DNA from 4 places in the Streptomyces alboniger genome. Region 4 is predicted to be linked to each of the others. Evidence: riboswitches for the same ligand, from Rfam matches in the RefSeq annotation. Region 4 holds a riboswitch; each other region holds the start of a gene.

Region 1 (7,341 bases), 4.2 Mb from region 4:
GACCAGGCCAAGGGTCTTCAGCAGCAGTCGCAGGGAGCCCGTGGCTCCGGCGGCCACGGGCGGCCGGGGTCGGGGTCCGGCTCGGGCTCGAAGGCGCAGCTCGTCGGCGTGCTCAAGTCCCAGCTCACCTCCCTCAAGACGGAACTCAAGAGCGGTGCCTACCGAGACGCCAGCATGGCCATGTGCGCCCTGGTCGCCGCGGCCGACGGGTCGGTCGACCCGGCCGAGCGGCAGCACGTGGAGTCGCTGATCCTCCAGAACGACGTCCTTCAGAACTTCCCGCCCGACCAGCTGCGGCAGCGGTTCAACAAGCACGTGGACCAGCTGTCGTTCAACTTCCAGCAGGGCAAGACCGCCGTCATGCAGGAGATCGCCAAGGCGGCGAAGAAGCCGGCGGAGGCGAAGGCGGTCGTACAGACCGGCTTCGTCGTCGCGGGCGCGGACGGGTACATCGCCCCGGCCGAGGAGCAGGTCCTGCGCGAGGCGTGCGCGGCGCTCGGTGTGTCGCCGCAGGAGTTCGGCCTCTGATCCCCTTGAGACTTCCGCGCAGCTGAGCTTCCGCACAGTTGGGGCCCGTACCTGAGAGGTGCGGGCCCCTGCGTCATCTCGTCGGACGCTCTGGGTCTTCGCTCAGAGACCCTGGGCCCGGTCGTACACCTTCTTGGCCGTGGCGCCCAGCACCTCGCCGTACATCTTGGTGGGCGTCAGGGAGTCCAGCGAGCTGTTGACCGAGACCAGGACGCCCTTGCCGGTGGTGGCGTTGAAGTCCGCCAGCCACGGGCCGCCGCTGGAGCCGCCGCTCATGTCGCAGGGGATGCCCTGCGTGCCGTGCTCCTTCTTCGCCGTGCCGACGCACCGCAGGAGTTCCTCGCCGAGCTGCGGGCGGGTGGCGGAGTAGCCGAAGGAGGAGACGGTGCCGCCGACGGGCCGGTTGAAGGCGACGGGCTGACCGCCCACGACGTCCGTGAGCTTCTTGCCGGTCTTGTCGGCGTCCACGGTCAGCGTGGACATGTCGTTGGTGGAATCCGTCTCCCAGCTGCGCGGGGTCGCGGCCGAGCGGACGGCGAAGGTGCCGTACGGCGTCCTGCCCTTGCTGTAACCGGGCGCGAAGACCATCGAGATGTTGGTGTTGGCGGGCGAGGAGCCGCGGCGCACGCAGTGGGCGGCCGTCATCACTGCGGAGCGGTTGGCGCTCTTCACGGCAGTGGCCGTGCACCAGGTGTCGGCGCCGTTCGCGTTGACGAAGAAGAGCCGCCCGACGGTCTTCAGGGTGGTGCCGCGCCACGGCTTGGCCTTCGGACCGGTCGGACCGAGGTCCACGGACTCGCCAACGGCCTTCATGCGGGCGGGTGTCCAGTAGGCGAGGGCCTCCTTGCGCTCCTGTGCGGTGTACTTCAGCACGGAGACCGGGCCGGCGGAGGCGGCGGGCGCCGTGTGGGTCACTGCCGTTGCCTGGACCGGCGCGGCGAGGGCGAGAGCCGTGGCGGCCACGGCCAGTCCCGTGGCGCGGCCACGAAGTCGCCGGGTCGGGTACGTGGTTGTCTCGGGCATGGCGGGACTCTCCTCGGCTGGTGCGGTCGGCGATGGGCAGTCGGCGATCGGCAGTCGGCGGTCGCTGGCTGCCGGCCCGCACTCCAAGAGAGGGGAAGGCCGCTGTTCAGTTGGCACTGTCGACGATCTGTGACACAGCCGGCCCGGCGATCGTCAGCCGCATTTCCCCCACGCCCGTGAACGCACCTCTCGTCTCATCCGTATTCAGGGGCCGAACACACTCCCGGCTTCGGCCGGTGATCGGGCTCGGCATCCGCGCAGGAGGCGACGACTTGAGGCACAAGCGCATACCCAAGCGAAAGGCTGCTCTGGCAGGGGCTGTGGCGATGGGCACGGTGGCGACAGCTCTGTTGCTCCAGCACGCCAACGCCTCACCGTCCGGGGAGGAGGCCGCTTCGGCGTCCGCCGCCAAGCGGCTCAGCGCGGCATCGGCGACACGGCTCGTTCAGCCGCTGGCCTCACAACTCGGCGATGCCTACGGCGGAGCCTTCTACGACAGGGAGAAGCGGCAGCTCATCGTCAATGTCGCGGGCGGCGGGGACGAAGCGGGTGCCCAGGTGAGAAGGGCGGGCGCCGTGGTGCGGAGCGTCACCCACAGTGCCGGTGAACTGAAGGACGCCACCGAGACGCTGAGGAGCCGGGCCAGCGTGAGCGGAACCTCGTGGTCCATAGACCCCAGGACCAACCAGGTCCTGGTCACCGCTGACCGCACTGTCACCGGCGAACGGTGGGACAGGCTCGAGAGGACCGTCGAATCCCTCGGCGCGGGCATGGCCCGCATCCAGAAGTCCAAAGGCGAGTTCAAACCGTTCGCCGCGGGGGGCGACGCCATCTTCGGGGGTGGCGCGCGCTGTTCGCTCGGTTTCAATGTGACGGCCGGGGACGGAAGCCCCGGGTTCCTCACCGCGGGGCACTGCGGGGTCGCCGCCCAGCAGTGGTCGGAGGACCCGAACGGCGCGCCCATCGGTACCGTCCAGGCCGCGACGTTCCCGGGAGACGGCGACTTCGCGCTGGTCACGTACGACGATCCGGCCACGGACGCCCCGAGCACCGTTGACACGGGTAACGGTCAGCCCACCCAGATCGTGCGGGCCGCCGACGCGGCGGTCGGGCTGGAAGTGTTCCGCATGGGCAGCACCACCGGGCTCCGGGACGGCGCGGTCACTGGGCTGAACGCCACGGTGAACTACCCGGAAGGCACCGTCTCCGGACTCATCCAGACGGACGTCTGTGCCGAACCGGGAGACAGTGGGGGCGCGCTGTTCACCGGCGACGGGAGCGCGATCGGGCTCACGTCGGGCGGCAGCGGCGACTGCACCGCGGGCGGTGAGACATTCTTCCAGCCCGTGACCACCGCACTGGCCGCCGTCGGCGCCACGATGGGCGACGAGGGCGACTGAAGTACGCCCCACACGAAGCGCGGTGGTGAGGAGGGCTGAATCCCTCCTCACCACCGCGCCGCCCGCGGATGCGTCAGTGCCGGCCGCCGGCCTTGTGGCCGAAGCCCTCGTGGTCGTAGCCCGCGGCCGTGGACCAGGTGATGCCCCACGGGCCGCCGACGTTGTCGTACGTACCGGCGAACCCTTCGTGGTCGTAGCCCGTCTCGTGGCGCGGGTTGTAGCGGTGGTGGTCGTCGTCGGCGACGGCCGCGCCTGCGCCGACGGCCAGGACGGACACGGTGAGAGCGGCGGCGAGGATGGTCGAGCGAACGCGCATGAGTATATTCCTCCTGGAATACGCAGATACTGTCGCTATGTCACCTGCCGCGGCAGCAGGGCCGCGTAACGGCACAGCACACCCTCTCCACCCGAACGGACCTCCGGTTCCTACCGTACGGCCCACTTGATCGGCTCCTTGTAGTACCCCTGCGAGTACGTCACCGCCTTCAGCGTGGTGTCGGCGGGGATGAGGTACGGCTCGCACAGGGTGCGCGTCTCGCCCTTCTTCCATATGTCGTCGCTGCCGAGGCTCTTCGTGCCGTCGTTGCCGAGGCAGTCGGAGGGACGGCTGGAGAGGTCGCCGATGAGGAGGAACTGCGTCGCGGGCTCGCCCGCGGAGGTCTCGCCGCTCACGTTGCCCATCACCATCGGCTCCTTCACCGCGGAACCGCCCACGTGCTCGGCCTTCACGTAGATCCAGGCGACCTTCAGGTCCTTGTACTTCTTCTTGTCGTTCAGCTCGTCGAGGTCCGCCGGCTTGCCGAGGGTGACCTTCGTCGGCGTGAGGGAGAACTTGCCGGTCTTCTCGTATCTGGTGATCTCCTGTGCCGGCCCTGCCTGCCCGAGCTTGAGGTTCTTCGGCGCCTCGCTCGACTCCGAGGACCCGCCGGCCCCGCCGGACCGGCTCTTCTTGCCGGAGCCGCCTCCGCACGCGGCGAGGGAGACGGCGGTGAGGGTGGCGAGGACCGCGAGGCCGATGTGCCGGCGGTACCGCGTGGTGCGCTGAGTGCTCATGTGTTCCTGATCCTGTGTTCCTCGGTGTGGAGGGTGACTCAATCGGCAGAGCGCCTCGAACGCAAGTCACTGCTGGAATACCGCTCGATCTGGTCGAACAGCGCGGGCGGCGGCAGGGGCTGGTGGGGGCTCAGATCCCCATCGCATACATGACCAAGGGTGTCGTGATTCGTTGGGAGGCTCCTACGCGTCGATGGACGCCCGTCCTTCCCATGAATCGAATGGAGCTGTTGTGGCAGTGGAACGAACGGCGGTCAACCCGGTGCCTTCGTCGCTGGAGATGGGGTTCAACCAGGGTGAGCTGGTTTCCGGACACACGCGGACCCTGTACTGCTCCGGGCAGACCGCGATGAATGACGACCGCAAGCCTCAGCACGACGGCGACATGGCCGGGCAGTTGGCGCTGAGCCTCGACAATCTGGAGACGGTGCTCAGCGAGGCCGGCATGTCCCTCGCGCATCTCGTCCGGCTCAACGTCTATACCACCGACGTCGATTTGCTGTTCCCGCATTACGGCGTGCTGGCATCGCGATTGGGCGCTGCCGGGGTGGCACCGGCCACCACCATGCTCGGGGTGACGCGGCTGGCGGTCCCCGGTCAGTTGGTGGAACTGGAAGGAACAGCCGTCGCATGACGTGACGTCACCGGCGCGATTCCCCCGCATTCTCTGCTCGTGCCGGTCAACCGGCACGAGCAGTCTGCTTTTCCGGCGCAGCCACCCGCCGGGGAGTGGCATGCCAACGGGCACAGGGGGTGCGATATGTCCTTCTTTGCAGCGGAAATCACGATAACCCCGAATTCCACCCCGCCCCATTCAGTGAAATGGGTCACGCCGACAGCCGTGATCGTTAGAGACCCCGCGCACATTTCCGTTCCCCGCAAAGCGAGTTGACTTTCTTGATCAGAAAGAGCGAGGAGTTCTGACTCCCAAGGACGACTCTCCGCATTCGCCTGTGTGAATTCCCGCCTTGTTCCGCCCTGCCTTTCTCGCTTAATGTCACCGTCAATCCGGGCGGAACGCCGAATCCTGCCGCTGTCCGGAAACCCTTCCACTCACTCACACACGGCAGGAGCGGGGGACCCAGGTAAGCCGCCGATCCGGTTTCCGGAACGGCTCGGGGTGAAGGCGCGTTCAAATGCGCCGGGACAGCTCCCGTCCAAACCCGACAGCTCACCTCGCAGGCGACGGAGAGGAACTCTTTCATGCCCGCAAAGGGAAAGCACCGCCGTCCGAAGTCCAGATCGCTCAACCGCGGCATCGCCGCCGCGGGCACGGGTGGAGCCGTCCTCGTCCTGCCGGTGCTGGGCGCGACGAGCGCCGGCGCGGCCCCGAAGCCGGCCGCGGACGCGAGCGCGTACGTCGTCGTCGCGGGCGACACCCTCTCCAAGATCGCCCGGGAGCACTCCGTGAGCGGTGGCTGGAAGAAGCTGTACGAGGACAACCGCGGCGTCCTCGGCGGCGACCCGAAGCTGATCCACCCCGGCCTCAAGCTCACTATCGGCGCGAAGGGTCCGGCGGAGCCCGCGAAGAAGGCGGACGCCTCCCCCGCGTCCGCCGAGCGGGCGGACCGCTCCGAGCGTGCGGCCGCGCCGGCCGCAGCCCCGGCGAAGAAGACCTACGCCAACAACCTCGACGGCTGGATCAGGGAGTCGCTCGACATCATGGGCCGGCACGGCATACCCGGTTCCTACGAGGGCATCCACCGCAACATCATGCGCGAGTCCTCCGGCAACCCGCTGGCCATCAACAACTGGGACTCCAACGCCGTCGCCGGCACCCCGTCCAAGGGGCTCCTCCAGGTCATCGCCCCCACGTTCGCCGCGTACCACGTGCCGGGCACGTCGCTGGACAGCTACGACCCCGTCGCCAACATCACGGCCGCCTGCAACTACGCGGCCGACCGCTACGGCTCGATCGACAACGTGAACGGTCCGTACTAGGCCCCGGCGAGAGCGGCGAGGAAACGCCCTGCGATGCCGACGGCCCGGCGTACGTGGGATCAGCCGCGTACGCCGAAGTCGACGCGGTCGGTGAGACCGGCGGCGGCGAAGGCGGCGACCAGCTCGTCGCGGCCCTCGGTGAAGTGGGCCCAGCTGTCGTAGTGGACGGGGACCACGCGGCCGGCGTCGAGGATCCTCGCGGCCTCGGCGGCCTGGGCGCTGTCCAGGACGATCAGCCGGCCGTCGAAGACGTCGGAGAAGCGGGGCGCTCTCCCTCGACGCGGTCAAGGACATCGCCGAGCGCTTCGCACCGGTGGGCCGCAGATCGGTTCGACCTCCTCGCGCGGGCCGGGGCCGTGGATGGCGGGTACGCCGGTCACGGTGACCGTGCCGGGCCCGCCGTCCCGGCGTTCGAGTTCGACCGACTGCCAGTCGGCGAGACCCGTGGCCGCCTCGCCGAGACGCTCCCCGCCACCGGGGGCGGTGAGCGTCAGCGGGATGTCGGCGAGCGGGGCCCGGCCGAGGTGTCGAGATTGTCGGCGTGCTCGTCGTGCGAGAGCAGGACCACGTCGACTCGGCCGAGATCGGCGGGGCTGCCGTCGGCCGCGGCCGTCTTGGTCAGCACGACGGCCGGGGCCTGGTGGTCGCCGGAGCCGTCGAACGTGGGGTCGGTGAGAAAGCGCAGGCCGCCGTAGTCGAAGAGGGCGGTCGGGCCACCGAATACGCGGACGGGGACGAGGGGGACGGGAAAGGGGGCGGTTCGCCGCCGACGCCGCCGACCTGCTGACCTCCCCCGACGCCGCCCGCGCGTATGCCCGCCGCGCAGCGACGGACTGAGCGCCCCAGCTTGAGAACAATGCGAGGGCTAGCCCGGCTCCGGCGGATCCGTACAGCGAAGCCACCACATGCGCCGATCGGACGTGTCAGGCAGCAACCGAACCGCACGCGTCGACGTTGCAGACCAAGCGGTCGCTTACTGCTACTCTTGCGGATCTCATCCGGACATTCATATGTCATAGACATGACGCGCACACGCTCCCGGCTCCGGGGCCCCGAGGCCGCTGCGAGGAGACATCGCCCGTGGGCACAGTCGTCGACGACACCGCCTCCGCGGAGTTCCACGCGTTCTTCGAGCGGCACTACGCCGCATTGGCCCGGCTCGCGCACCTGTTGACCGGCGAGGCGGATGCCGCCGACGACCTGGCCGCGGATGCGCTGCTCGCGCTGTGGCACCGCTGGGACCGGGTGCGGGCGAGCGAACACCCGGCGGCGTACGCGCGGGGCGTGGTCGTCAATCTGGCCCGGACGCGGATACGCGGCGCGGTGCGCGAGCGGCGGCGTGTCGCGCTGTTCTGGGCCCCGCGGGAGGAGAAGACAGAGAATCCGGACGTGGCCG
Region 2 (7,341 bases), 1.5 Mb from region 4:
GGCGCTCTGCTGTACGGGGCGTTCTGGTTCTTCGTCCCGCTCGGTATCGGCGGCGTCGACGCCGAGCGGCCACCCGCGGCCGTCACGACCGATACGTCACCGGACGGCCGCCGAAGACTCGTGGCCCGCAAGCCGGACAAGGGCCAGATCGTCGCGCTCCTCGCGATGGTCGTCGTCTCCATGGTCTTCGTAGGCAATGTGGACCTGGACGGCTCGACCAAGGCATACGTCGTGCCGACGCTGCTCGTCGCCGCCGGCGTCGCTCTAGTCTGGCGCCAGGCCGACAATGCCCGCCGGGCCCGCTGGATGGCCGTCGGCCGCCGTCGGCGCACCCTTACGCTCGCCCGGTCGGCGGCCGGGGTGCTCCTGGTCGGCGCCGGGGTCTCCGGCATATTCGTACTCCAGGGCTCCGCCGCGCATCTCGGCGCCGTGTTGCAGGCCGCGCTGGCCGTGCTCGTCGGTATCGCGCTCCTCGCAGGTCCCTACCTCGTCCGCATGACACAGGACCTCTCCGAGGAGCGGCTGATGCGCATCCGCGCCCAGGAGAGAGCCGAGGTCGCCGCCCATGTGCACGACTCCGTGCTGCACACCCTGACCCTGATCCAGCGCAACGCGGAGAGGGCGAGCGAGGTGCGCCGCCTCGCCCGCGCCCAGGAGCGCGACCTGCGCGTCTGGCTCTACAAACCCGAAGGCACCGGCAAGGACGAGGACGAGGAGCCCGACACCCTCGCCGAGGCGGTACGCCACAGCGCGGCGGAGATCGAGGACAAACACGGAGTCCCGATCGAGGTCGTCGTGGTCGGCGACTGCTCGCTCGACGACCGGCTGACCGCGCAGATGCAGGCCGCGAGGGAAGCCATGGTGAACGCCGCCAAGTACGGTGGCGAGGGCGGTGCGGTGCAGGTCTTCGCCGAAGTCGAGGAAGAGAAGGTGTTCGTGTCCGTCCGGGACCGGGGCCCCGGCTTCGACCTGGATTCCGTTCCCGACGACCGCATGGGCGTACGAGAATCGATCATCGGCCGCATGCAGCGCAACGGCGGCACGGCGCGCCTGCGCGCGGTGCCGGGCGGCGGCACGGAAGTCGAGCTGGTAATGGAGAGGACGGCGACGACATGAGCGACGCGACCGAGGCGGGCGAACCCGCGGAGCCAACGGGGTCGGACGAGGGCGGTGCGGGCGGGCGTCGCGTGCGAGTCGTCCTGGTCGACGACCACCGGATGTTCCGTACGGGAGTGCAGGCGGAGATCGGCCGGACCGACATCACCGGCGTCGAGGTGGTCGGCGAGGCCGCCGACGTCGACCAGGCGGTCACGGTGATCACAGCCGCGCGCCCCGAGGTCGTGCTCCTGGACGTGCACCTTCCCGGTGGTGGGGGCGTGGAAGTGCTGCGCCGGTGCTCGCCGTTGATGGCCGACGCGGGGAATCCGGTGCGCTTCCTCGCGCTCTCGGTCTCCGACGCCGCCGAGGACGTCATCGGTGTCATCCGCGGCGGCGCCCGCGGCTATGTCACCAAGACCATCACCGGCACCGACCTGGTGGACTCCATCTTCCGTGTGCAGGAAGGCGACGCGGTGTTCTCGCCACGGCTGGCGGGCTTCGTCCTGGACGCCTTCGCCTCGACGGACGCGCCGCCGGTCGACGAGGACCTGGACCGTCTCACGCAGCGGGAGAGGGAGGTGCTGCGGCTGATCGCGCGCGGATACGCGTACAAGGAGATCGCCAAGCAGCTCTACATCTCCGTGAAGACGGTCGAGTCGCACGTCTCGGCGGTCCTGAGGAAGCTTCAGCTCTCCAATCGCCATGAGCTGACGCGGTGGGCGACGGCGCGACGGCTGGTCTGAGCCTTCTCAGTCCCGTCTGAGCGTTCCTTGGTGACGGGTGCCGACGGGCGTCGGTGCCGGGCCCAGCTTCCGGAGCGCCCAGCGGTAGTGGCCGGCGGCCTTCGTGCAGCCCACGAGGCCCGTGAGCCACAGGATCAGGCCCGCGCCCATGCCGAGGACGACGTCGGCGTAGGTCTCGCGGCCCGGTTCGGCGTACGCGGCCGCGGCGAAGGACGCCCACAGGCCGAGCGTGCACAGGGCGAGGGAGGACAGGAGCCACAGGAGGCTGAGGCCGGGGGAGCGCAGGCGGGCGTCGGACGCGGGATGGCGGTCCAGCGCGAGCCAGGCTTCGGAGAGTTCCCGTATGCGCCGGTCGCGGCGGATGCCGAGGACGACGCCGACCACCGCCGGGCCGAGCGCCGCGAGTCCGAGGACGGCGAGGACCGGGCCGAGGATGATCCCCGTGGCGTCCTTCTCCTCGATGTGCTTGAGCGGCTGCACGAGCAGGGCCCAGCCGATGACGGCGCCGAACCCGCACAGCCACAGCAGGAGCAGCCGGTGCACGCCCAGGTGCCGCCCGCGCAGATCGTGGAGGGCCAGGCCGCGGTCCATGAGCATCGTCTGCCGGTCCGGCCAGGTGCGCAGATGCACGGGAGGGGGAGGCGGCGGCAGCGTACGACTGGGCATGGACCCGACATTACTTGGGTCGCGAGGGCAGGTTCACGCCACCCGGGTGGCGCCCGCGAACGGCATCTGGTCGATCGGCGCGAGCCGTACGGGAGCGCTCGGGTTCGGGGCGTGGATCATCTGGCCGTTCCCGACGTAGATGCCGACGTGACTGATGCCCGAGTAGAAGAACACCAGGTCACCGGGGCGCAGCGCCGAGCGTGGCACGCGCTCGCCCGCGGCGATCTGGGCGTACGTGGTGCGGGGCAGTGAGACGCCCGCCGAGCGGTAGGCGGCCTGCGTCAGGCCCGAGCAGTCGAAGGCGCTCGGACCCGTCGCGCCCCACACGTAGGGGCTGCCGATCGCTTTGTACGCGTAGGAAACAGCTGCGGCGGCACGGGCGTTGGGAGTCCTCGCCGCGCTGCCCGGCCGAGGGGCGCGGGCGCCGGGGGCGGCGGTGCGGGTGTCCGAGCGGGCGGCGTCGCCCTCGTCGCCCTCGTCGCCCGCGAACTCCGCACGCTGCTTCTCGGTGAGCTGGGCCAGCAGTCGCTTGGCCTCGCCGAGCTTGGTGGTGACGGTCTTCTTGTGCTTCCTCAGTTCCGCCTGGCGCGAGCGGAGGGTGGACAGGCGGCCGTCGGCCTCGGCGCGCACTTGGTCGACCTCCTGGAGCTTCCTGCGTACGCCGCCGATGGCCGCGGCCTGGCGGCTGCCGGCCCGGTCGGCCAGCGAAGCGCGGTCCAGGAACTGCTCGGGGTCCGAGGAGAGCGCGAGTTGGACGGACGGGTCGATGCCGCCCGCGCGGTACTGGGCGGCCGCGTATGAACCCAGCGCGGCACGGGCGGAGTTGAGTTTCTCCTGCTTGCGGGCCGCCTCGTCGCGCAGCTCACCGAGCGACTTCTCGGCCTTCTCGGCCTTCTCCTTCGCGCCGTTGTACTTCTCGGTGGCGACCTCCGCCTCGCGGTAGAGCGCGTCGACCTTCGCCTTCACCGCGGCGGGGCTGAGCCGTGGGTCCGCGTGTCCCGAGCCTTCGAGGGCGGTCGCCGAGGCGGCTCCCGCGAGGGCGAGGGTGGCGGCGGTGCGGGCCGTGCGGCCGCTGAGCGAGCGCTGTCTGGGCTTGCGGTGCGCTGCCACGAGGGGCTCCTTCGCTGGCCGGCGGCGGCCCACACAGGGGGAGCGGGCCGCCGCCGGGTTTCTCGGCGGTGGTGGCCGACTGCCGCCCCGGGAGGGCGGCGGTGGGGAGCCGGTCACCTGGTGGAGGACGCTAAACCTGGTCGTCACGGCTTGGTGACGGATTGTGCGTAATGGGCGGCAGTGGGCGGAAGGGCGACTGCGTCTGTCCGTGCCGACAATCGATCGAAGCCCTGTTCACGCGTAACTATGACCAATGTGGCGATTACGGCCTACCTGTCCGTCGGCGGGTGGTAAGGGACCACCTGCGGCAGGCGGCAGGGGACCCGGCTAGGCTCCGGCCTCATGGACGTACTCATCCATCTCTTCGTCGGCCTGCACATCATCGGCATCGCCTCGCTCCTGGGCGGCTTCCTCACCCAGATGAAGCAGATGGGCCAGGGCGCCGCCCGCTTCAGCCCCGCGATGCTCCACGGCGCGCTGACCATGCTCGTCACCGGAGTGGTCCTGGTGGGCCTCAACCAGGCGGACGACAACGCCGTCAACAACCTCAAGATCGGCATCAAGATGGCCGTGCTGATCGTGATCCTCGCGCTGGTCTACGTGAAGCGGGACGAGGAGAAGGTGGACAAGGGTGTCTTCGGTGCGGTGGGGCTGCTGACCACGGCGAACATTTTCATCGCCGTCCTGTGGACCTGATCCCCGCTGACGACCCTCTACGCGCGCGTGGCCCGCACTCTCCCGGGAGAGTGCGGGCCACGCGCGCGTAGAGGGTCGTAGAGGGTGCTTCTTGTGGTTACGCCGGGCGCACCACGCTGTGGATCGGCATGTAGTAGATCGACTCGACGCGTACGTTGGCGCCCGGCTTCGGGGCGTGGATCATCTTGCCGTCGCCGATGTAGATCCCCACATGGCTGATGTCGTCGTAGAAGAAGACCAGGTCGCCGGGGGCGGCATCGGCGGTCTTCACGGTCGTGCCGACCTTCACCTGGTCCCACGTGGTGCGCGGCAGGGAGATCCCCGCGGCCTTCCAGGCGTCCTGGGTGAGCCCGGAGCAGTCGTAGGAGTCGGGTCCCGTGGCGCCCCAGACGTACGGCTTGCCGATCTGGGCCTCCGCGAAGCCGATGACCTTCGCGGCCTTCGTGGCGCCCGAGCCGGGCTCGGCGCCCGGACCCGGACCCGAACCGGTGTCCGGCCCGGAGGAGCCCTGGCCCCCTCCCCGCTCCTTCTCCCGCTCCTTCTCCCGCTCCTTCTGCGCCGCCTCTTCCGCCTTGCGCTTGCGCTCCGCCTCCGCGGCCTGCTCGCGGGCCAGCTCCTCGGCCTTCCGCTTGGCCTCCCGCTCCTTCTTCCGCTCGATCGCGGCGAGCCGCGCCTTCTCCTCGGCGGTCAGCTCCGACAGCAGTGCGCGCGCCTCGCCCAGCTTCCTCTGGACGGTCCGCTTGCTCGTCCTGAGGTCGTCCCGGGACTCGCTCAGCGTCTTGAGGCTCTTCGCGGCCTTCGTACGCTGCTTCGTCGCCGACGCCTGCTCCGCCTGGTACTCGTCGACGGCCTTCTTCTGCCGGGAGGTCAGGCGGTCCGCCAGGTGGTTCTGGTCGAAGTAGCCCTGAGGGTCGTTGGCGAGCATCATCGTGGCGGTCTCGGAGGCGGCGCCGGTGCGGTACTGCGCGGCGGCGAAGGAGCCCAGCTCCTGGCGCGCCTCGTTCAGCTTGTCCGCGCGCCTGGCCACGCCGTCGAGCAGACGGTCGACCTTCTTGCGCTGCTTCTCGGTCTTCTCCTTGGCCGAGTTGTACCTCTGGGTGGCCACGCCCGCCTGGTGGTAGAGGTCGTCGACCTTCTTCTTCACCTCGTCGAGGCTGGGCTCCACCGGCGCGGAGGGTGCTGTCGGCGCGGCGGGTGCTGCCTGCGCGCTCTGCGACAGGAGCGCCACGGACGTGAGGGCGGCCGTGGTGATACCGACGGCGGGGGTGGTGCGTATGCCGGCTGACCGGCCCCGCGGCTTGCGGTGCGACGCCAAGGGAGGCGACTCCTTCCGTAGACCGCCTACCGGGTTAGCTGTCGGGTTCGGGCGGGTGGTCCGGAAGGTTGCCCTACAGTCCCGTACGAAGTACGGGACCGATTCACCCCAAGTTTTCGGTGGGTCCCCGGTTCCGAACACGTCGGACTCGGCGGGGGCCACCCGTTCCCGGCGGGGTTCGCCGGTGGGGGACGTGCGGCCCGCGGAGCACGCTAACCAACCTGTGTGGCACGTGTGAAGGTTGATGTTCGATATGCCCGATACATTTTCGTGACTTTACGAGCGTCAGGACGGGCGCCCGCAGCGGAGTGGCGGAGCGTGACCGGGTGCGGCCGGGGCGTGAACGGGCCCGGGGTGGCCGGAACCCGGGGCGGGTTGTCAGTGGGGCCGCCTAGACTCGGGAGGCGATGAGCAGCCTCTTTGATGACAGCTTCCTGGCGGACATGCGGCCTTCCCGGGCCGCGGACGAAGAACCCCCGCCGCCGCCCGAGGACAGCGCTCCGGAACCGGTTCCGGACGACTTGTTCAGCGGGAAGTTCGACGTGCCCATGACCCGGGACTCGCACTACCGCGACGGAGCCCCGCGCCCGGTCATCGACCCGGCCGCGCTCCTGGAGGGGCTGAACGAGAACCAGCGCGCGGCCGTCGTGCACGCGGGCTCCCCGCTGCTCATCGTCGCCGGCGCCGGTTCCGGCAAGACCCGCGTACTGACCCACCGCATCGCGTACCTCCTCGCCGAGCGCGGTGTCCACCCCGGCCAGATCCTCGCGATCACGTTCACGAACAAGGCCGCGGGCGAGATGAAGGAGCGCGTCGAGCAGCTCGTCGGCCCCCGGGCCAACGCGATGTGGGTATCGACCTTCCACAGCGCCTGCGTCCGCATCCTGCGGCGCGAGTACAAGAAGCTGGGCTTCACGTCCTCCTTCTCGATCTACGACGCCGCGGACTCCAAGCGTCTGATGGCCCTGGTCTGCCGCGACCTGGACCTCGACCCGAAGAAGTTCCCGCCGAAGTCCTTCAGCGCCAAGATCTCGAACCTGAAGAACGAGCTGATCGACGAGGAGGACTTCGCCGCCCAGGCCGCCGACGGTTTCGAGAAGACCCTCGCCGAGGCCTACGCCATGTACCAGTCCCGCCTGCGCGAGGCGAACGCGCTGGACTTCGACGACCTGATCATGACGACGGTCCACCTCCTGCGCGCCTTCCCGGACGTCGCCGAGCACTACCGCCGCCGCTTCCGGCACGTCATGGTCGACGAGTACCAGGACACGAACCACGCCCAGTACGCCCTGGTGCGCGAGCTGGTCGGCCCCTCCGGAGGCGAGGGTGACGACCCCGCGGAGCTGTGTGTGGTGGGTGACGCGGACCAGTCGATCTACGCCTTCCGCGGCGCCACCATCCGCAACATCCTCCAGTTCGAGGAGGACTACACCGACGCGACGACGATCCTCCTGGAGCAGAACTACCGCTCCACGCAGACGATCCTGACCGCCGCGAACGCGGTCATCGAGCGGAACGAAAGCCGCCGCCCGAAGAACCTGTGGACCAACCAGGGCGCGGGCGCCCGCATCACCGGCTACGTGGCCGACACCGAGCACGACGAGGCGCAGTTCGTCGCCGACGAGATCGACCGCCTCACGGACGCGGGCGACGCGAAGGCCGGCGACGTCGCGATCTTCTACCGTACGAACGCCCAGTCCCGCGTCTTCGAAG
Region 3 (7,341 bases), 530 kb from region 4:
GACGACAACCGCGGTGGCGGCCGTTCCTTCGAGCGTCGTGACGACCGCGGTGGCTCCGGCTTCCGCGGCGGCGACCGTCGCGAGGGCGGCGGCTTCAACCGTGACCGTGGCAACGACCGTGGTGGCCGTTCTTTCGAGCGTCGTGACGACCGCGGCGGTTCCGGCTTCCGCGGTGGCGACCGCCGTGAGGGTGGCGGCGACCGTGGCGGCTTCCGCCGTGACGACAACCGTGGCGGTGGCTCCGGTTTCCGTCGTGACGACCGTCCCTCGGGCGGCGACCGTGGCGGCTTCCGCCGTGACGACAACCGTGGCGGTGGCTCTGGCTTCCGTCGTGACGACCGTCCCTCGGGCGGCGACCGCGGCGGCCGTCCCTTCGAGCGCCGTGACGACCGCGGCGGCTCCGGCTTCCGCCGCGACGACCGCCCCGCCGGCGGCCACCGCGGCAGCGACCGTCCGTTCAACCGTGACCGCCGCGACGACCGCCCCTCCGGCGGCTTCCGCGCCGGTGGCCACGACCGCCCGTCGTACAACCGCCGCGACGACCGCTCCGGCACCGGCACGGGCTCCTTCGGCCGCCGCGACGACAAGCCGCGCTGGAAGCGCAACAGCTGACGGCACTCGGCCGCGCGTGAGCCGCGCTGAGCCGCGCTGAGCCGCATTGACAGTGGCCCCCACCCGATCCGGGTGGGGGCCACTGGCGTACGTGCCGACGACTTCATGATCAGTGAACCGGCGATACCCGATCGGAAGACGGGGCGCGTCCCGCTATGCTCGGGGGTGCACCGCCGAGGACCGTTAGCTCAATTGGCAGAGCAGTGGACTTTTAATCCATTGGTTGTGGGTTCGAGTCCCACACGGTCTACCGCACGGGCCCCTGGTCAGAGGGATTTGGCCAGGGGCCCGATGTCGTTTTCGGGGGCCCGAGGATCAGCTGCTGGCCCCCTGCTGGCCCCCTGCCGGCCCGAGGGGCCGGCGATCGTCACCCTGCGAGACACCAGGAGGCCCCGACCGGGGACATGCCGGCCGGGGCCTCCTGGCTGCGGGCGGCCGCCCTGTAGCCAGCCGCACTGTCTCTTCCACGCCGCGGTTCCGTCGGGAAGTGGCTGAGGGACGTGCCCTGTGCTGCGAGGCCGCTCATCACCGCACCGTCCGCATGGCCATGCGCAGCGCCGTACCGGCGGTGCAGCGGGTGAGGTCGTCGGCGCGCTGCTCACAGTTCTGGGTGTGGTCGAGGAGCGCCTGGTAGATGTGCTGGAAGCCGCAGGCGCGGCAGCTGCGGGGGAACCAGCGAGTGGCGCTGCCGTGTGCGATCTCCTCGCGCGCCCCGAGGTCGATGGCGGTGTTGTTGCTGAGGCTGGCCATGCACCAGATGCAGCGTCGGCCGGACAACTGCTCCTCGGCCGGCTCGGTCAGGCCGTGGTCACCCGCTCCCGGCTGCTTGAGCGGGAGGCGGTCTTCGCCCATGCGCGCGGCGCCGTACTGCTGCGCCTGCGCGGGCTGTGCACCGATCCGGGCTTGCTGCCCGAGAGCTAGCCGGGTCCTGCTGCCCGAGAGCTAGCCGGGCCGGACCGCCACCTGCCGCCCGAAGCCCCGCTGCGCGCTGCGGTGAGCGATGAGCCGCCTGCGTCCGCGGGGCGATCTCTACGACAAGCGGTCATTCCACCCCCCTCTCGTTGCCCGTGAACCGCAGGCCAGCGACGGTGCTCCCATGTAGTGCGTATGACGTTCGCTCCTTGCGTACACCGTGCGCTGTGCGTACAGTGTTCGCAACGAGGGCACGTCGTACGCAGCAGGCGTGCCGCCCAAGTCCTGAGGGGTTCCACGATGGAAGAGCGCCGTCATCCGCGCCGCTGGCTCATCCTGATCGTGCTCTGCCTGAGCACGTTGGTCCTGGTCGTCGACAACATGGTCCTGACCGTCTCGGTCCCGCCGATCGCCGAGGACCTGGGCGCGGACGCCCAGGACATCCAGTGGATCATCGAGTCGTACATCCTGGTCTTCGCGGGTCTGCTGCTCACCGCGGGAAGCCTCTCCGACCGGTTCGGGCGGCGGCGGGTGATGGTCGTGGGGCTCGTCCTCTTCGGGGCCGCTTCCCTGCTGGCCACCGTCGCGCAGAATCCCGAACAGCTCATAGCGGGGCGGGTGTTGATGGGTATCGGGGGCGCCCTGGTGATGCCGAGCACGCTGTCGATCCTCATCACCGTCTTCGACGACGAGGAGCGGCGCAAGGCGATCAGTGCCTGGAGCGCGGTGGCCGTGGTCGGTCTGGTCGGCGGGCCCGTGCTCGGCGGTGTGCTGATCGCCCACTTCTGGTGGGGTGCCGTCTTCCTGATGAACGTCCCGATCGCCCTCCTCGCCATCGTCGCCGCCCTCGTCCTCATGCCGGAGTCCAAGGGCCCCGCCCGCAAGGCCGACCCGCTCGGCATGATCCTCTCGATGGTCGGGATGACCGCGCTGGTGTGGACGATCATCGAGTCCGCCAAGGCCGGGCTCGACGACACGAGTACGCAGGTCTCCCTCGGCGTCGCCGTCCTCGCCCTGGCCGCCTTCGGGATCTGGGAGGTCCGCTGCGACTCGCCGATGGTCCCGCTCGGCCTCTTCCGCAACCGTGTCTTCAGCGGCGCCAGCTTCTCCCTCGTCCTGCTGACCTTCGCCAACGGCGGGCTGATGCTGGTCCTGACCCAGTACCTCCAGTTCGTACTCGGCTACACGCCCGCCGAGACCGGCCTCGCCTTCGCCCCGATGGCCGTCGCCACCCTGCTCTTCAACGGCATCGGCGCCACCCTCGGCAACAAGATCGGCAACCGGCCCATGACCGCCCTCGGCCTGGCCGTCATCGCCGCCGGGTTCGGGGCGCTCGCCTCGCTGCCCTCGGACGCCGAGTTCTGGATGCTCGCCGCGGCCATGGTCCTGATCGGCATCGGAGGCGGCCTGGCGATGCCGGCCGCGACCGCCGCGCTGATGAGCGCGGTGCCCGCCGAGCACGCCGGGGTCGGCTCCGCACTCAACGACACCGTCCAGCAGGCCGGCGCGGCCCTCGGCGTCGCCGTCCTCGGCACGGTCCTCTCCCGCACCTACACCGACGCGATGCCCGACTCCGCCCCCGCCGACGCGAGCCACTCCGTCTCCGACGCGCTCGCCCTCGCCGCGTCCACCGGCGACAACGCCCTCGCCACGGCCGCCCGCGAGGCCTTCACCGAGGCGATGTCCGCCAGCTTCTGGGCCGGCGCCGCGGGCGTCCTGGCCGCCGCCGCCCTCGCCGTCCTCCTCATCAGGGACCGCAAGGAGGCCACCCCGGAGGAGACCGAGACCGAAGCGGCGCGCAGCGGTGAGCTGACCACGGCGGCTTAGACGCCCGTCGGGCCCGGGTGGCCCCGCTCAGCGGGGCCCTCGGGCATTGGTTCGCACCACCCCTCCGGATGGCGTACAGTTGTGTTTACCGACGCGGGGTGGAGCAGCTCGGTAGCTCGCTGGGCTCATAACCCAGAGGTCGCAGGTTCAAATCCTGTCCCCGCTACTGAAGACCCAGGGCCGGAAGCGTTCATCGCTTCCGGCCCTGGGTGTTTTCCGGCTCCGTGTGCCGGGGCAGGACGTGCGTAACCCGCTCGGCCCACACCAGGTCGCCCCCGCACCCCGCTCCGGGAAGCCTGAGTGCAGCGCGGTGATGGGCGCGGACTCGGCGGGAGACAAGCGGTGGGGCAGCGTGGAGGAACCGGCGGTGGGACCCGCGGAACCACCGCGCACGAGCGGGCCTTCGTCCGCGCCCTGCCCCTCCTGCTCCTGACCGTCGGCATCGTGTACGACGCCTCGACCCCGGCCGAGTTCACCGCCGCCCCGCTCTTCACGGCCGCCCCGCTGATCGCGGCTCCCTTCTACTCGCTGCTCAACACCGTCCTCACGGGCATCACGGCCTCCGTCTCCGTCCTGGTGCTGCACTACGGCAACACCAACACCAGCCATGTCGAGGCCGTCACCGAACTGGTCACCGTGGCGACCGTCGCCGCCCTCGCGATCGTCATCAACGGCGTCATCCATCGCGGCAACGACCGTCTCGCCACCGCCCGCTCCATCGCCGAGGCCACCCAGCGGGCCGTCCTGCCGCAGCCGGACCCCCGCATCGGCGGGCTCGACATCGCGGCGCGGTACGAGGCCGCGCAGGCCGACGCGTTCATCGGCGGCGATCTGTACGCCGTACAGGACACCCCGCACGGCGTACGGCTCGTCGTCGGTGACGTACGGGGGAAGGGCATGGGCGCGGTGGCGGCCGTCGCCGTCGTCATCGGCGCGTTCCGGGAGGCCGCCGAGCAGGAGGCCACTCTGGAGGCCGTGGCGGAGCGCCTGGAGCGGGCGCTCGCGCGTGAGGGCACCCGGCGGGACGGGCTCGACGCCTTCGAGGGGTTCACCACCGCCGTCCTCGCGGAGATCCGGCACGGCGAAGGGCTCGTACGGCTGGTCAACCGAGGGCACCCGGCGCCCCTGCTGCTGCGCGGCGACGGGCGGCTGTGTGTGCTCTCCGCGAGCGAGCCCGCGCTGCCGCTCGGCATGGGTGAGCTGGGGTTCTGGCCGGACCGGGCGGACGAGTCGGAGTTCCCGCCCGGCGCGATGCTGCTCTTCTACACGGACGGCCTCTCGGAGGCGCGGGACGCAGCGGGGGAGTTCTACGATCCCGCGACCCGGCTCGGCGGGCGGATCTTCCCCGGCCGCGAGGGGCCGCACGCGCTGCTCGCCGCGCTCGCGCAGGAGGTGCGGCGGCACACCGGGGGCGCGGCGACGGACGACATGGCGCTGCTCGCGGTGCGGCGGCCGACGGCCGGGGACGCCGAGGTCACCGGCCGTGACTGAAGTGCACCCCTCTGCATAACAAGTGACGTCGTGTCAAGGGAATGTGAAGTTCCGGTGGCGGGTGGGCGGGGGTCCGCGTTAACGATCAACCGGAACAGCTTGGAATACGGACCCACTGTCTATTAACGTTCGATAACGCAGCGCGGTCGTCCCAGCCGTCACTAGAGGCGGCTCCGTGCGCACACGCCTAATCCCGCAAGGGAGCCGGGGAACCACCAACTTGGGGTGAATCGGGCATCTGTGCATCCGTGCCAGATGTTCGTAGGAGACCTTCCTGCTCCGAACCCGTCAGCTAACCCGGTAGGCGAGAAGGAAGGAAAGGAGTGCGCCCCAGTGGCGTCCAACCGGCCTGCCCCCCAAGCCGTGTACGTACCGAACGACGACGAGTTCGGTGGGTACGACCCAGAGACCTGGGAGGAATGGAATCCCACTGAGGAGTCCGTCCGTCCCGTCCGCGGCAGGCACCGTGTGCACAAGAAGGGCGGCGGCGGCCTCGCCCGCAGCTCGACCGTGCTGGGCGTCGGCGTCATCGCCGCCGTCGGCGCGGGCGGCATCGCCACCGCGCAGGACGGCAAGCCCCCCGTCTCCCTATCGATGCCCGACCTGGGCACCGTCACGGACTCGCTGCCGGAGGCCAAGTCCCTTCCGGGCGTGGGCTCCCTGATATCCGACGACGCTCCGGACGCCGCGGGCTCCGACGCCGTCCCCGCCGGCGCCCCGCTCACGACCGCCGGTATGACCTCCGCCGACGCGGGGCAGGGCACCTCCGACGCGGGCGAGGCCCTGCGCGCCCGGATCATGCAGCAGGCCGAGAGCCAGCAGGACCAGGCGGACGACGCGGTGCGGACCGCGGCCGAGGAGGCCGCCGCCAAGAAGGCCGCCGAGGAGGCCGCCGCCCAGCAGAAGGAAGCCGAGCGCGAGGCCGACGCCAAGGCCGCCGCGAAGAAGAAGAAGGAGGAGGAGGCCCGCAAGGCCAAGGCCCTGGCCGAGCGCCGCGCCAAGCTCGCGAGAAGCTACGCCATCCCCACCTCCTCGTACACCCTGACCTCGCACTTCGGTGACTCGGGCTCGATGTGGTCCTCCGGTCAGCACACCGGTCTCGACTTCGCCGCGCCGACGGGTACCCCGCTCAAGGCCGTGCACACCGGCACCGTCAAGGAAGCCGGCTGGGCGGGCGCGTACGGCTACCGCACGGTCCTTGAGCTGTCGGACGGCACCGAGGTCTGGTACTGCCACCAGTCCTCCCTCAACGTGAGCGTCGGGCAGAAGGTCAGCACGGGCGACGTCATCGGCCGCGTCGGCGCGACCGGCAACGTCACCGGGCCCCACCTCCACCTGGAAGTCCGCACCTCCGGCGGCGCCGCCATCGACCCGCTGGCCTGGCTGCGGAGCAAGGGCCTCAACCCCTGAGCGGACTTGACGCTTCTTTGGGCAGGCCTCCGGAATTCGGTTTCCGGCAAGGACGTTGAGGAATGCATGACTCCTCTTCGTACCCTCGGCGCATCCGACCTCGAAGTCTTCCCGCTCGCCCTCGGCGGCAACGTCTTCGGCTGGACCGCCGACCGGACCGCGTCCTTCGCCGTCCTCGACGCCTACACCGCGGCGGGCGGCAACTTCATCGACACCGCCGACGCCTACTCGTACTGGGTGGAGGGCAACAAGGGCGGCGAGTCCGAGACCGTCATCGGCGAGTGGCTGGCCGAGCGCGGCAACCGCTCCGATGTCGTCATCGCGACGAAGGCCGGCGCCCACCCCGAGTACCAGGGGCTCGCCGCCGACACCGTCAAGAGGGCCGTCGACGCGTCCCTGCGCCGCCTGGGCACCGACTACATCGACCTCTACTACACCCACTACGACGACCCGTCGGTCCCGGTGGAGGAGATCATCGGGGCGCTCGACGAGCTGGTCAGGGCCGGCAAGGTGCGCGCGATCGCCGCCTCCAACATCAGCCCCGAGCGGCTCCAGGAGTCCCTCGACCTCTCCGACCGCGAGGGCCTCGCGCGCTATGTCGCGCTCCAGCCGCACTACAACCTCGTCTCCCGCGACACCTACGAGGGTCCGCTCCAGGCGGTCGCCTCCCGCTCCGGCCTCGCGGCCGTCCCCTACTACGCGCTCGCGTCCGGCTTCCTCACCGGCAAGTACCGCCCCGGCGCGCGGGTCGAGAGCGCGCGCAGCGGACGGGTCGAGGAGTACGTGGGCAGCGAGCGGGGCGACCGTGTCCTCGCCGCGCTCGACACGATCGCGGCGGAGCGCGGCGTCCAGGTCGCGACCGTGGCGCTCGCCTGGCTGGCGGCACAGCCCACCGTGGCGGCACCGATCGCATCCGCACGCACGGTCGAGCAGCTGCCGGCCCTGCTGGCGGTGGCGGACGTGGAACTGACGGAGACGGAGACCGCGGCGCTCACGGCGGCTTCGGCCTAGCGGCGGCTACGAGCGGTAGGGGTTGTACGGGGCTTGGACGTACGGAGCCCCCGCGTACGGGGCCTGGGGGTGACCCGG
Region 4 (7,341 bases):
GCACGCGTCGCCCACCGCCGAGGAACTGGTGGACGCCTGCGCGGGCGGGCGCACGGTCCTCGTCGTCGCCGGCGCCGAGGGGGACCGCCCCCTCACCGACGGCCTGGCCAGCCTCGCGGGCTCGGGCCGGGTCGCGATGCCGGACCTGGAACTGCTCCCCGCCTCCTACGACCTGCCGGGCGCCCGCCTGCTGGACCTCGTCCAGGTCATGGACCAGATCCGCGAGGAGTGCCCCTGGTCCTCGCAGCAGACGCACAAGGGCCTGGCGAAGTACGGGATCGAGGAGGCGTACGAACTGGTCGAGGCGATCGAGACCGGCGACCGCGAGGAACTGCGCGAGGAACTCGGCGACGTGCTGCTCCAGGTCGTCTTCCACGCCCGCATCGCCCAGGAGGACCCCGAGGCGCCCTTCTCCGTGGACGACGTGGCGGGCGGCATCGTGGACAAGCTCATCCACCGCCATCCGCACGTGTTCGGCGACGACTCGGCGGACACTCCCGAGGAAGTGAAGGCGCACTGGCTGCGGACCAAGGCGGAGGAGAAGCGGCGCACCTCGCTCACGGAGGGCATCCCGCTGGGCCAGCCGTCCCTGGCCCTCACCGCGAAGCTCGCCTCACGCGTCCGGACGGCGGGCCTGGACGTCCAGCTCCCGAAGGGCGAGGGCGTGGGCTACGAACTCCTCGCACTGGCACTCCGAGCAGAAGCCGAGGGCATCGACCCGGAAGCCTCCCTACGAGCAGCGGCACGGGCCTACCGAGACGCGGTGCGCACAGCGGAGGGCCGCGAAGCGCGCCGCAGGGGCGCGGGGAACGGCGCGAGCAACCACAAATAGACCCGCACCCGTCCACGGCGAGGGAGGGCGGCAAGCCCCGCCCAGCCCCGCCGCAGGCGAGGCCCGCTCAGACCGCCCCCGGCGAGGAACCGCGAGGGACCACACGAAACCCGCCACCCACCGCCCACCCACCGAAGCCCCCCACCCCACCCAAGGCCCCCGGCCAGTACCGTCGTCCCATGCCCGACCAGCAGCCCGACCAGCCCCCCGCCGGGTGCCCCCAGCAGACACCGCCCAAGGCCCAGGGGCCAGAGCTCTTCACCTGGGAGTTCGCCACCGACCCCTACCCCGCCTACGCCTGGCTGCGGGAGAACTCCCCGGTGCACAGGACCACGCTGCCCAGCGGCATCGAGGCCTGGCTGGTCACCCGGTACGCGGACGCCCGGCAAGCGCTCGCCGACCAGCGGCTCAGCAAGAACCCCGCGCACCACGACGAGTCCGCGCACGCCAAGGGCAAGACCGGCATCCCCGGCGAGCGCAAGGCCGAGCTGATGACGCATCTGCTCAACATCGACCCGCCGGACCACACCCGCCTGCGCCGCCTCGTGTCGAAGGCGTTCACCCCGCGCCGCGTCGCCGAGTTCGCACCGCGCGTACAGGAGCTGACGGACGGCCTGATCGACGACTTCGCCGGGCGGGGCGAGGCCGACCTCATCCACGAGTTCGCCTTCCCGCTCCCCATCTACGCCATCTGCGACCTGCTCGGCGTCCCCCGCGAGGACCAGGACGACTTCCGCGACTGGGCCGGCATGATGATCCGCCACGGGGGCGGACCCCGGGGCGGGGTCGCGCGGTCGGTGAAGAAGATGCGCGGCTATCTGGCCGATCTGATCCACCGCAAGCGCCTGGCCCCCGGCGACGACCTCATCTCCGGTCTCATCCGCGCCTCCGACCGCGGCGAGCACCTCACGGAGAACGAGGCCGCCGCCATGGCCTTCATCCTTCTCTTCGCCGGCTTCGAGACAACCGTCAACCTCATCGGCAACGGCATGTACGCCCTGCTCACCCACCCCGAGCAACGCGCGCGTCTGCAAAAGGCGCTGGCGGAGGGCGACATGGGCCTGCTGGAGACGGGCGTGGAGGAACTGCTCCGCTTCGACGGGCCCGTGGAGTTGGCCACCTGGCGGTTCGCCACCGAGGCGCTGACCGTCGGCGGGCAGCGCATCGCGGCCGGCGACCCCGTACTCGTCGTGCTCGCCGCCGCCGACCGCGACCCCGAACGCTTCGAGCGGCCCGACACCCTGGACCTCTCCCGCACCGACAACCAGCACCTCGGATACGGGCACGGCATCCACTACTGCCTCGGCGCCCCGCTCGCCCGCCTGGAGGCCCAGGCCGCCCTCGCCACCCTCCTGCGGCGCCTTCCCGATCTGCGACTCGCCTCGGATCCCGCCGATTTGCGGTGGCGTGGCGGGCTGATCATGCGCGGACTGCGCACCCTGCCGGTGGAGTTCACAACCGCACAGAATCGACCGCCGTTCGAGCTGTAGCTGACGGGCCGTCACAAATGTGATGTTCACGTGATCTCCGCTGCATCGACTTGTGACAAGTGTTCGACTGCGGCTACGTTCACGTCGACTCGGGCACCCGGTGCCCAAGTCGCCGCAATAGTCTCGTGAAAGGCAACCGCATGCTCTCCGGCAATGGTCGTCACCGACGCCCCCGCCAGGCCCCGGCCCTGATCGTCGCGGCAGGAGTCACCGGATCCGCCATCGCCATCCCGCTCCTCGGAGCCACCGGCGCGAGCGCCGCCGAGACGGTGACGTGGGACAAGCTCGCCCAGTGCGAGAGCGGCGGCGCGTGGAGCGCCAACCCGGGGAACGGTTACTACGGAGGACTCCAGCTCTCCCAGGAGACGTGGGAGCAGTACGGCGGCCTCGACTACGCGCCGAGCGCGGACCAGGCCTCCAAGTCCCAGCAGATCGCCGTGGCCGAGAAGGTCCTCGACGCCCAGGGCCCCAAGGCCTGGCCGAGTTGCGCCCCGATCGCCGGACTCACCGACGGCGGCGCCGAGGCCGACGTGGACCCGGGCGACCCGGTCCTGCCGGAGTCCACCGACTCGGCCGATTCCGGAAAGGCCCCGGACAACCCGGATAAGGGGACGGACGAGAAGGCCGACGAGAAGGCCGACAAGAAGGCGGACAAGGGGACGGGCGAGAAGGGCGGCGCGTCGGACGAGAAGTCCTCCGACTCCGCCGACCCGTCCGACGACGCGTCAGGCGCCCCGGGCTCCGCCGACGACGCGAGCGCCACGCCCGGCTCCGACGACGCCTCACGAGACAAGAATCACGACGAGTCGGGCGACAAGGACGACAAGGGCAAGGCGGGCGACTCCGGCAAGTCCGGCCGCAAGGACGGCACTTCCTCCGACGCCTCGGATGCCTCGGGCTCGGACTCCGGTGACCCGGCCGCCCCCTCCGACGACTCCGCCCCCGGCCGCCACCGCGGCGACCGCGCGGCCGAGGGCCCCGCCGCGGGCAGCGAGAGCGGCGGCGACCGTCCGGGACGGCACGCCTCGCGCGGCGCCGAACGCACGGAGAAGGTCGCCGACGGGACGTACACGGTCCGCTCCGGGGACAACCTCTCGGTCATCGCCGACGACCTCGACGTCAAGGGCGGTTGGCACGGCCTCTATGCCGAGAACAAGAAGACCGTCGGCGACGACCCGGACCTCATCCTCCCCGGTCAGAGCCTCGATTTGGGCGAAAAGTAGGGGTAGTTGACGAACCGTCCGGGGGGTACTTCGCGCTGAATGTCCGCATTGGCGCGAGTGAGAGATGGGTCTCAGAAGCCCTGATCGTCTTTGAAATTCCGGCGATCGCGTGACTACGGTCGTCACCGCTCGCCATTGGTGGGCCCCGCCGGTCGGTACGCCGAATCCTGCCAACGGCCGGACGGGAACAGTCGTCGCTTATAGCGCCGTAGGCAGGAGCGGGGGACCCAAGGTAAGCGCCGGGTCCGGACGCCGGCTTCCGAGAGGGAGCGGGACGTACGGGACCGGCTAGGGGTGAAGTCGCACTCGGGAGAGTGCGACCGGGCAACTTCACTGGCCCGAACCCGACAGCTCACCTCGCAGGCGTCGGTGAGGGGATCAACTCATGCTGTTTTCCAGCAAGGGCAAGCACCGCCGTCCGTCCAAGGCCACCCGTGTCGTCACGCTCGCCGGTGTCACCGGTGCCGCCGTGGCCGCCCCGCTGATGGCCGCGGGCTCCGCCTCCGCCGCCACCCCCCAGGAGTGGGACGCCGTCGCCCAGTGCGAGTCCGGCGGCAACTGGTCGATCAACACCGGCAACGGCTACCAGGGCGGTCTCCAGTTCTCGCCGTCCACCTGGGCCGCCTACGGCGGTACGAAGTACGCGCCCACCGCCGACAAGGCCTCCAAGGCCCAGCAGATCGAGATCGCCGAGAAGGTCCTCGCCGGACAGGGCAAGGGTGCCTGGCCGTCCTGCGGCGTCGGCCTCTCGGGCGCCTCGCCCAGCAGCGGCGGCGGCTCGCAGGAGCAGGCCCCGCAGCAGCAGAGCAAGCCGCAGCCGCAGCAGACGCAGCAGCAGTCCGCCCCGCAGCAGCAGGCCGCGCCGAAGCAGGCCGCCCCGAAGCCGCAGCCCGCGCCGCAGACCGAGTCGAAGAAGACCGTCGAGACCCCGACCGGCAAGAAGGTCGAGAAGGGCGACGGCGAGTACAAGGTCAAGACCGGCGACACGCTGTCCAAGATCGCCGAGGCGCACGACGTCAAGGGCGGCTGGCAGAAGGTCTACAAGCTCAACGGCGACATCATCGACGACGCCGACTTCATCTTCCCGGGCCAGCAGCTCCACCTGAGCTGACCCCTCCCGCGGCCGTGCCTCGGCGGACGCACGGCCGCTTCCCCGTCCCCACGGGCTCCCCGCCCCGGTGCGCGTATCCCCCGTACGCACCGGGGCGGGGCCATGTCGGCCGCTGCCCCCCCGCCGTCCGACTGCTGTCCGCCCGCTGTTCGCCGACAGCGAGCAGACCTGGCTACCGGTGAGTAGAAACACGGGCTTCCGTCCCGTTTCCCCAGTATTTGGGCCGTTGCCCGTCCCACGGGACGGGCGGTCGGCTGGCCGAAGCCTCCGGGCCGGTTAGGCTCGGGAGACGCAGGGCCGAAGCGGCCCCGCGTAATCGTGTTTACGCGTCACACTCCCAGAAGGAGATGCTCGTGCCGTCCATCGACGTCGTCGTAGCCCGGGAAATCCTGGACTCCCGAGGCAACCCCACGGTCGAGGTCGAGGTCGGCCTCGACGACGGCAGCACCGGTCGTGCCGCCGTCCCGTCCGGCGCCTCCACCGGTGCCTTCGAGGCCATCGAACTCCGTGACGGTGACCCCAACCGTTACCAGGGCAAGGGTGTCGAGAAGGCCGTCCTCGCCGTCATCGAGCAGATCGGCCCGGAGCTGGTCGGCTACGACGCCACCGAGCAGCGCCTCATCGACCAGGCGATGTTCGACCTGGACGCCACGGACAACAAGGCCTCGCTCGGCGCCAACGCCATCCTCGGCGTCTCCCTGGCCGTCGCGCACGCCGCCTCCGAGGCCAGCGACCTGCCGCTCTTCCGCTACCTCGGCGGCCCGAACGCGCACCTGCTGCCCGTCCCGATGATGAACATCCTCAACGGCGGGTCGCACGCCGACTCCAACGTCGACATCCAGGAGTTCATGATCGCGCCGATCGGCGCCGAGTCGTTCTCCGAGGCGCTGCGCTGGGGCACCGAGGTCTACCACACGCTGAAGAAGGTCCTGAAGAGCAAGGGCCTGGCCACCGGCCTCGGCGACGAGGGCGGCTTCGCCCCGAACCTCGACTCCAACCGCGCCGCCCTGGACCTCATCCTGGAGGCCATCAAGGAGGCCGGTTACGTGCCCGGCGAGCAGATCGCGCTCGCCCTCGACGTCGCCGCGTCCGAGTTCTACAAGGACGGCACCTACCAGTTCGAGGGCAAGTCCCGCACGGCCGCCGAGATGACCGAGTACTACGCGGAGCTGGTCTCCTCGTACCCGCTCGTCTCCATCGAGGACCCGCTGTTCGAGGACGACTGGGCCGGCTGGAACACCATCACCGAGAAGCTCGGCGACAAGGTGCAGCTGGTCGGCGACGACCTGTTCGTCACCAACCCGGAGCGCCTGGCCCGCGGCATCGAGGAGAACTCGGCCAACGCCCTGCTCGTCAAGGTCAACCAGATCGGTTCGCTGACCGAGACCCTGGACGCCGTCGAGATGGCCCAGCGCAACGGCTTCAAGTGCATGATGTCCCACCGCTCCGGCGAGACCGAGGACGTCACCATCGCCGACCTGGCCGTCGCCACCAACTGCGGCCAGATCAAGACCGGTGCCCCGGCCCGCTCCGAGCGCGTCGCCAAGTACAACCAGCTCCTGCGCATCGAGGAGATCCTCGACGACGCCGCGGTCTACGCCGGCCGCAGCGCCTTCCCGCGCTTCAAGGGCTGAGCCGCGCCACGGGCTGAGCACGCTCGCGCAGCCACGTAGTTACCTACGTCCCCGCACCCGGTCCCGTACCGTGTGCGGGGACGTACGTACGTTTACGCGCCGCGCTGCTCTGGGGAGGCGGAACCATGGCCAAGGCCGGGACCAAGGACCGGTTCTCCACGGCTACCCGTCTGCGGCTGCTCGGCGAACAGACCGCCGAGCGCGTCTACCGATCCCAGACCAAGCGCCAGGCGCGCCGCTCCCGGCTCACCGGCCGCGCGGCCCTGCTCGCGCTCGTCATCTGCTCCCTGGTCGTCGCGCTCGCGTACCCGATGAGGCAGTACGTCTCCCAGCGCGCCGAGATCGACGACCTGCGCCGGCAGAAGGCCGAGCACCGGGCGGACGTCGAGAAGCTCCGCGACGAGAAGGCCCGCTGGCAGGACGACGCGTACGCGGAGCAGCGCATCCGGGACCGGCTGCACTACGTGATGCCGGGCGAGACCGGCTTCACCGTGATCGACCCCGCGGCGGCGAAGAGCCGGCGCGCGGATCAGGGGGCGGCCTCGCGCCCCTGGTACTCGAACGTCTGGGACGGCGTCGACAAGGCCGACCGCTCGGACGACTGACCCGTCGATCGCCTCGTCGATCGACCACTGATGGAAAGACAGGCATGGAAACGCCCCCGCCGACCACCCCGCGCACCGAGCCCACCGACGCCGACGTCGAGGCCTTCAAGCAGCAGCTCGGCCGTCCGCCGCGCGGGCTGCGGGCCATCGCGCACCGCTGCCCCTGCGGACAGCCGGACGTCGTCGAGACGGCGCCGCGCCTCCCGGACGGGACGCCGTTCCCGACCACGTACTACCTGACGTGCCCGCGGGCCGCGTCCGCGATCGGCACCCTTGAGGCCAACGGCGTCATGAAGGAGATGTCGGAGCGGCTTACGACCGACCCCGAGCTGGCCGCCGCCTACCGCGCGGCCCACGAGGACTACATCGCGCGCCGCGACGCCATCGAGGTCCTGGAGGGCTTCCCGAGCGCGGGCGGTATGCCGGACCGCGTGAAGTGCCTGCAC

The links. A riboswitch is a leader RNA that binds a small molecule or an ion and turns the genes downstream of it on or off. The one in region 4 is predicted to bind cyclic di-AMP.
Region 1: it holds a riboswitch for cyclic di-AMP, as region 4 does, so the genes downstream of both, CP975_RS32330 (transglycosylase SLT domain-containing protein) here and CP975_RS36605 (transglycosylase family protein) in region 4, are expected to answer to the same signal.
Region 2: it holds a riboswitch for cyclic di-AMP, as region 4 does, so the genes downstream of both, CP975_RS21400 (C40 family peptidase) here and CP975_RS36605 (transglycosylase family protein) in region 4, are expected to answer to the same signal.
Region 3: it holds a riboswitch for cyclic di-AMP, as region 4 does, so the genes downstream of both, CP975_RS16650 (M23 family metallopeptidase) here and CP975_RS36605 (transglycosylase family protein) in region 4, are expected to answer to the same signal.

What each region holds. Positions count from the first base shown of each region.
Region 1 is NZ_CP023695.1:7,403,280-7,410,620, reverse strand. Features, by position in the region: gene CP975_RS32360 (tellurite resistance TerB family protein) at 1-528, shown strand, start outside; gene CP975_RS32355 (trypsin-like serine peptidase) at 631-1,551, opposite strand; gene CP975_RS32350 (S1 family peptidase) at 1,878-2,951, shown strand; gene CP975_RS32345 (hypothetical protein) at 3,025-3,267, opposite strand; gene CP975_RS32340 (hypothetical protein) at 3,378-4,004, opposite strand; gene CP975_RS32335 (RidA family protein) at 4,243-4,638, shown strand; cyclic di-AMP (ydaO/yuaA leader) riboswitch at 5,045-5,204, shown strand; gene CP975_RS32330 (transglycosylase SLT domain-containing protein) at 5,208-5,945, shown strand; partial or broken gene CP975_RS32325 (MBL fold metallo-hydrolase) at 6,005-6,630, opposite strand; gene CP975_RS32320 (SigE family RNA polymerase sigma factor) at 7,026-7,341, shown strand, end outside.
Region 2 is NZ_CP023695.1:4,756,966-4,764,306, forward strand. Features, by position in the region: gene CP975_RS21375 (ATP-binding protein) at 1-1,116, shown strand, start outside; gene CP975_RS21380 (LuxR C-terminal-related transcriptional regulator) at 1,113-1,841, shown strand; gene CP975_RS21385 (hypothetical protein) at 1,848-2,507, opposite strand; gene CP975_RS21390 (C40 family peptidase) at 2,541-3,617, opposite strand; gene CP975_RS21395 (hypothetical protein) at 3,960-4,313, shown strand; gene CP975_RS21400 (C40 family peptidase) at 4,411-5,628, opposite strand; cyclic di-AMP (ydaO/yuaA leader) riboswitch at 5,637-5,792, opposite strand; gene pcrA (DNA helicase PcrA) at 6,036-7,341, shown strand, end outside.
Region 3 is NZ_CP023695.1:3,766,044-3,773,384, reverse strand. Features, by position in the region: gene CP975_RS16680 (DEAD/DEAH box helicase) at 1-612, shown strand, start outside; tRNA gene CP975_RS16675 (tRNA-Lys) at 790-862, shown strand; gene CP975_RS16670 (hypothetical protein) at 1,138-1,464, opposite strand; gene CP975_RS16665 (MFS transporter) at 1,825-3,351, shown strand; tRNA gene CP975_RS16660 (tRNA-Met) at 3,444-3,517, shown strand; gene CP975_RS16655 (PP2C family protein-serine/threonine phosphatase) at 3,694-4,842, shown strand; cyclic di-AMP (ydaO/yuaA leader) riboswitch at 5,017-5,164, shown strand; gene CP975_RS16650 (M23 family metallopeptidase) at 5,176-6,252, shown strand; gene CP975_RS16645 (aldo/keto reductase) at 6,319-7,263, shown strand; gene CP975_RS16640 (PrsW family intramembrane metalloprotease) at 7,270-7,341, opposite strand, start outside.
Region 4 is NZ_CP023695.1:3,234,998-3,242,338, reverse strand. Features, by position in the region: gene CP975_RS14210 (nucleoside triphosphate pyrophosphohydrolase) at 1-832, shown strand, start outside; gene CP975_RS14205 (cytochrome P450 family protein) at 1,012-2,322, shown strand; gene CP975_RS14200 (transglycosylase family protein) at 2,463-3,545, shown strand; cyclic di-AMP (ydaO/yuaA leader) riboswitch at 3,740-3,926, shown strand; partial or broken gene CP975_RS36605 (transglycosylase family protein) at 3,931-4,333, shown strand; partial or broken gene CP975_RS36600 (LysM peptidoglycan-binding domain-containing protein) at 4,453-4,656, shown strand; gene eno (phosphopyruvate hydratase) at 5,010-6,290, shown strand; gene CP975_RS14185 (FtsB family cell division protein) at 6,416-6,895, shown strand; gene CP975_RS14180 (DUF501 domain-containing protein) at 6,940-7,341, shown strand, end outside.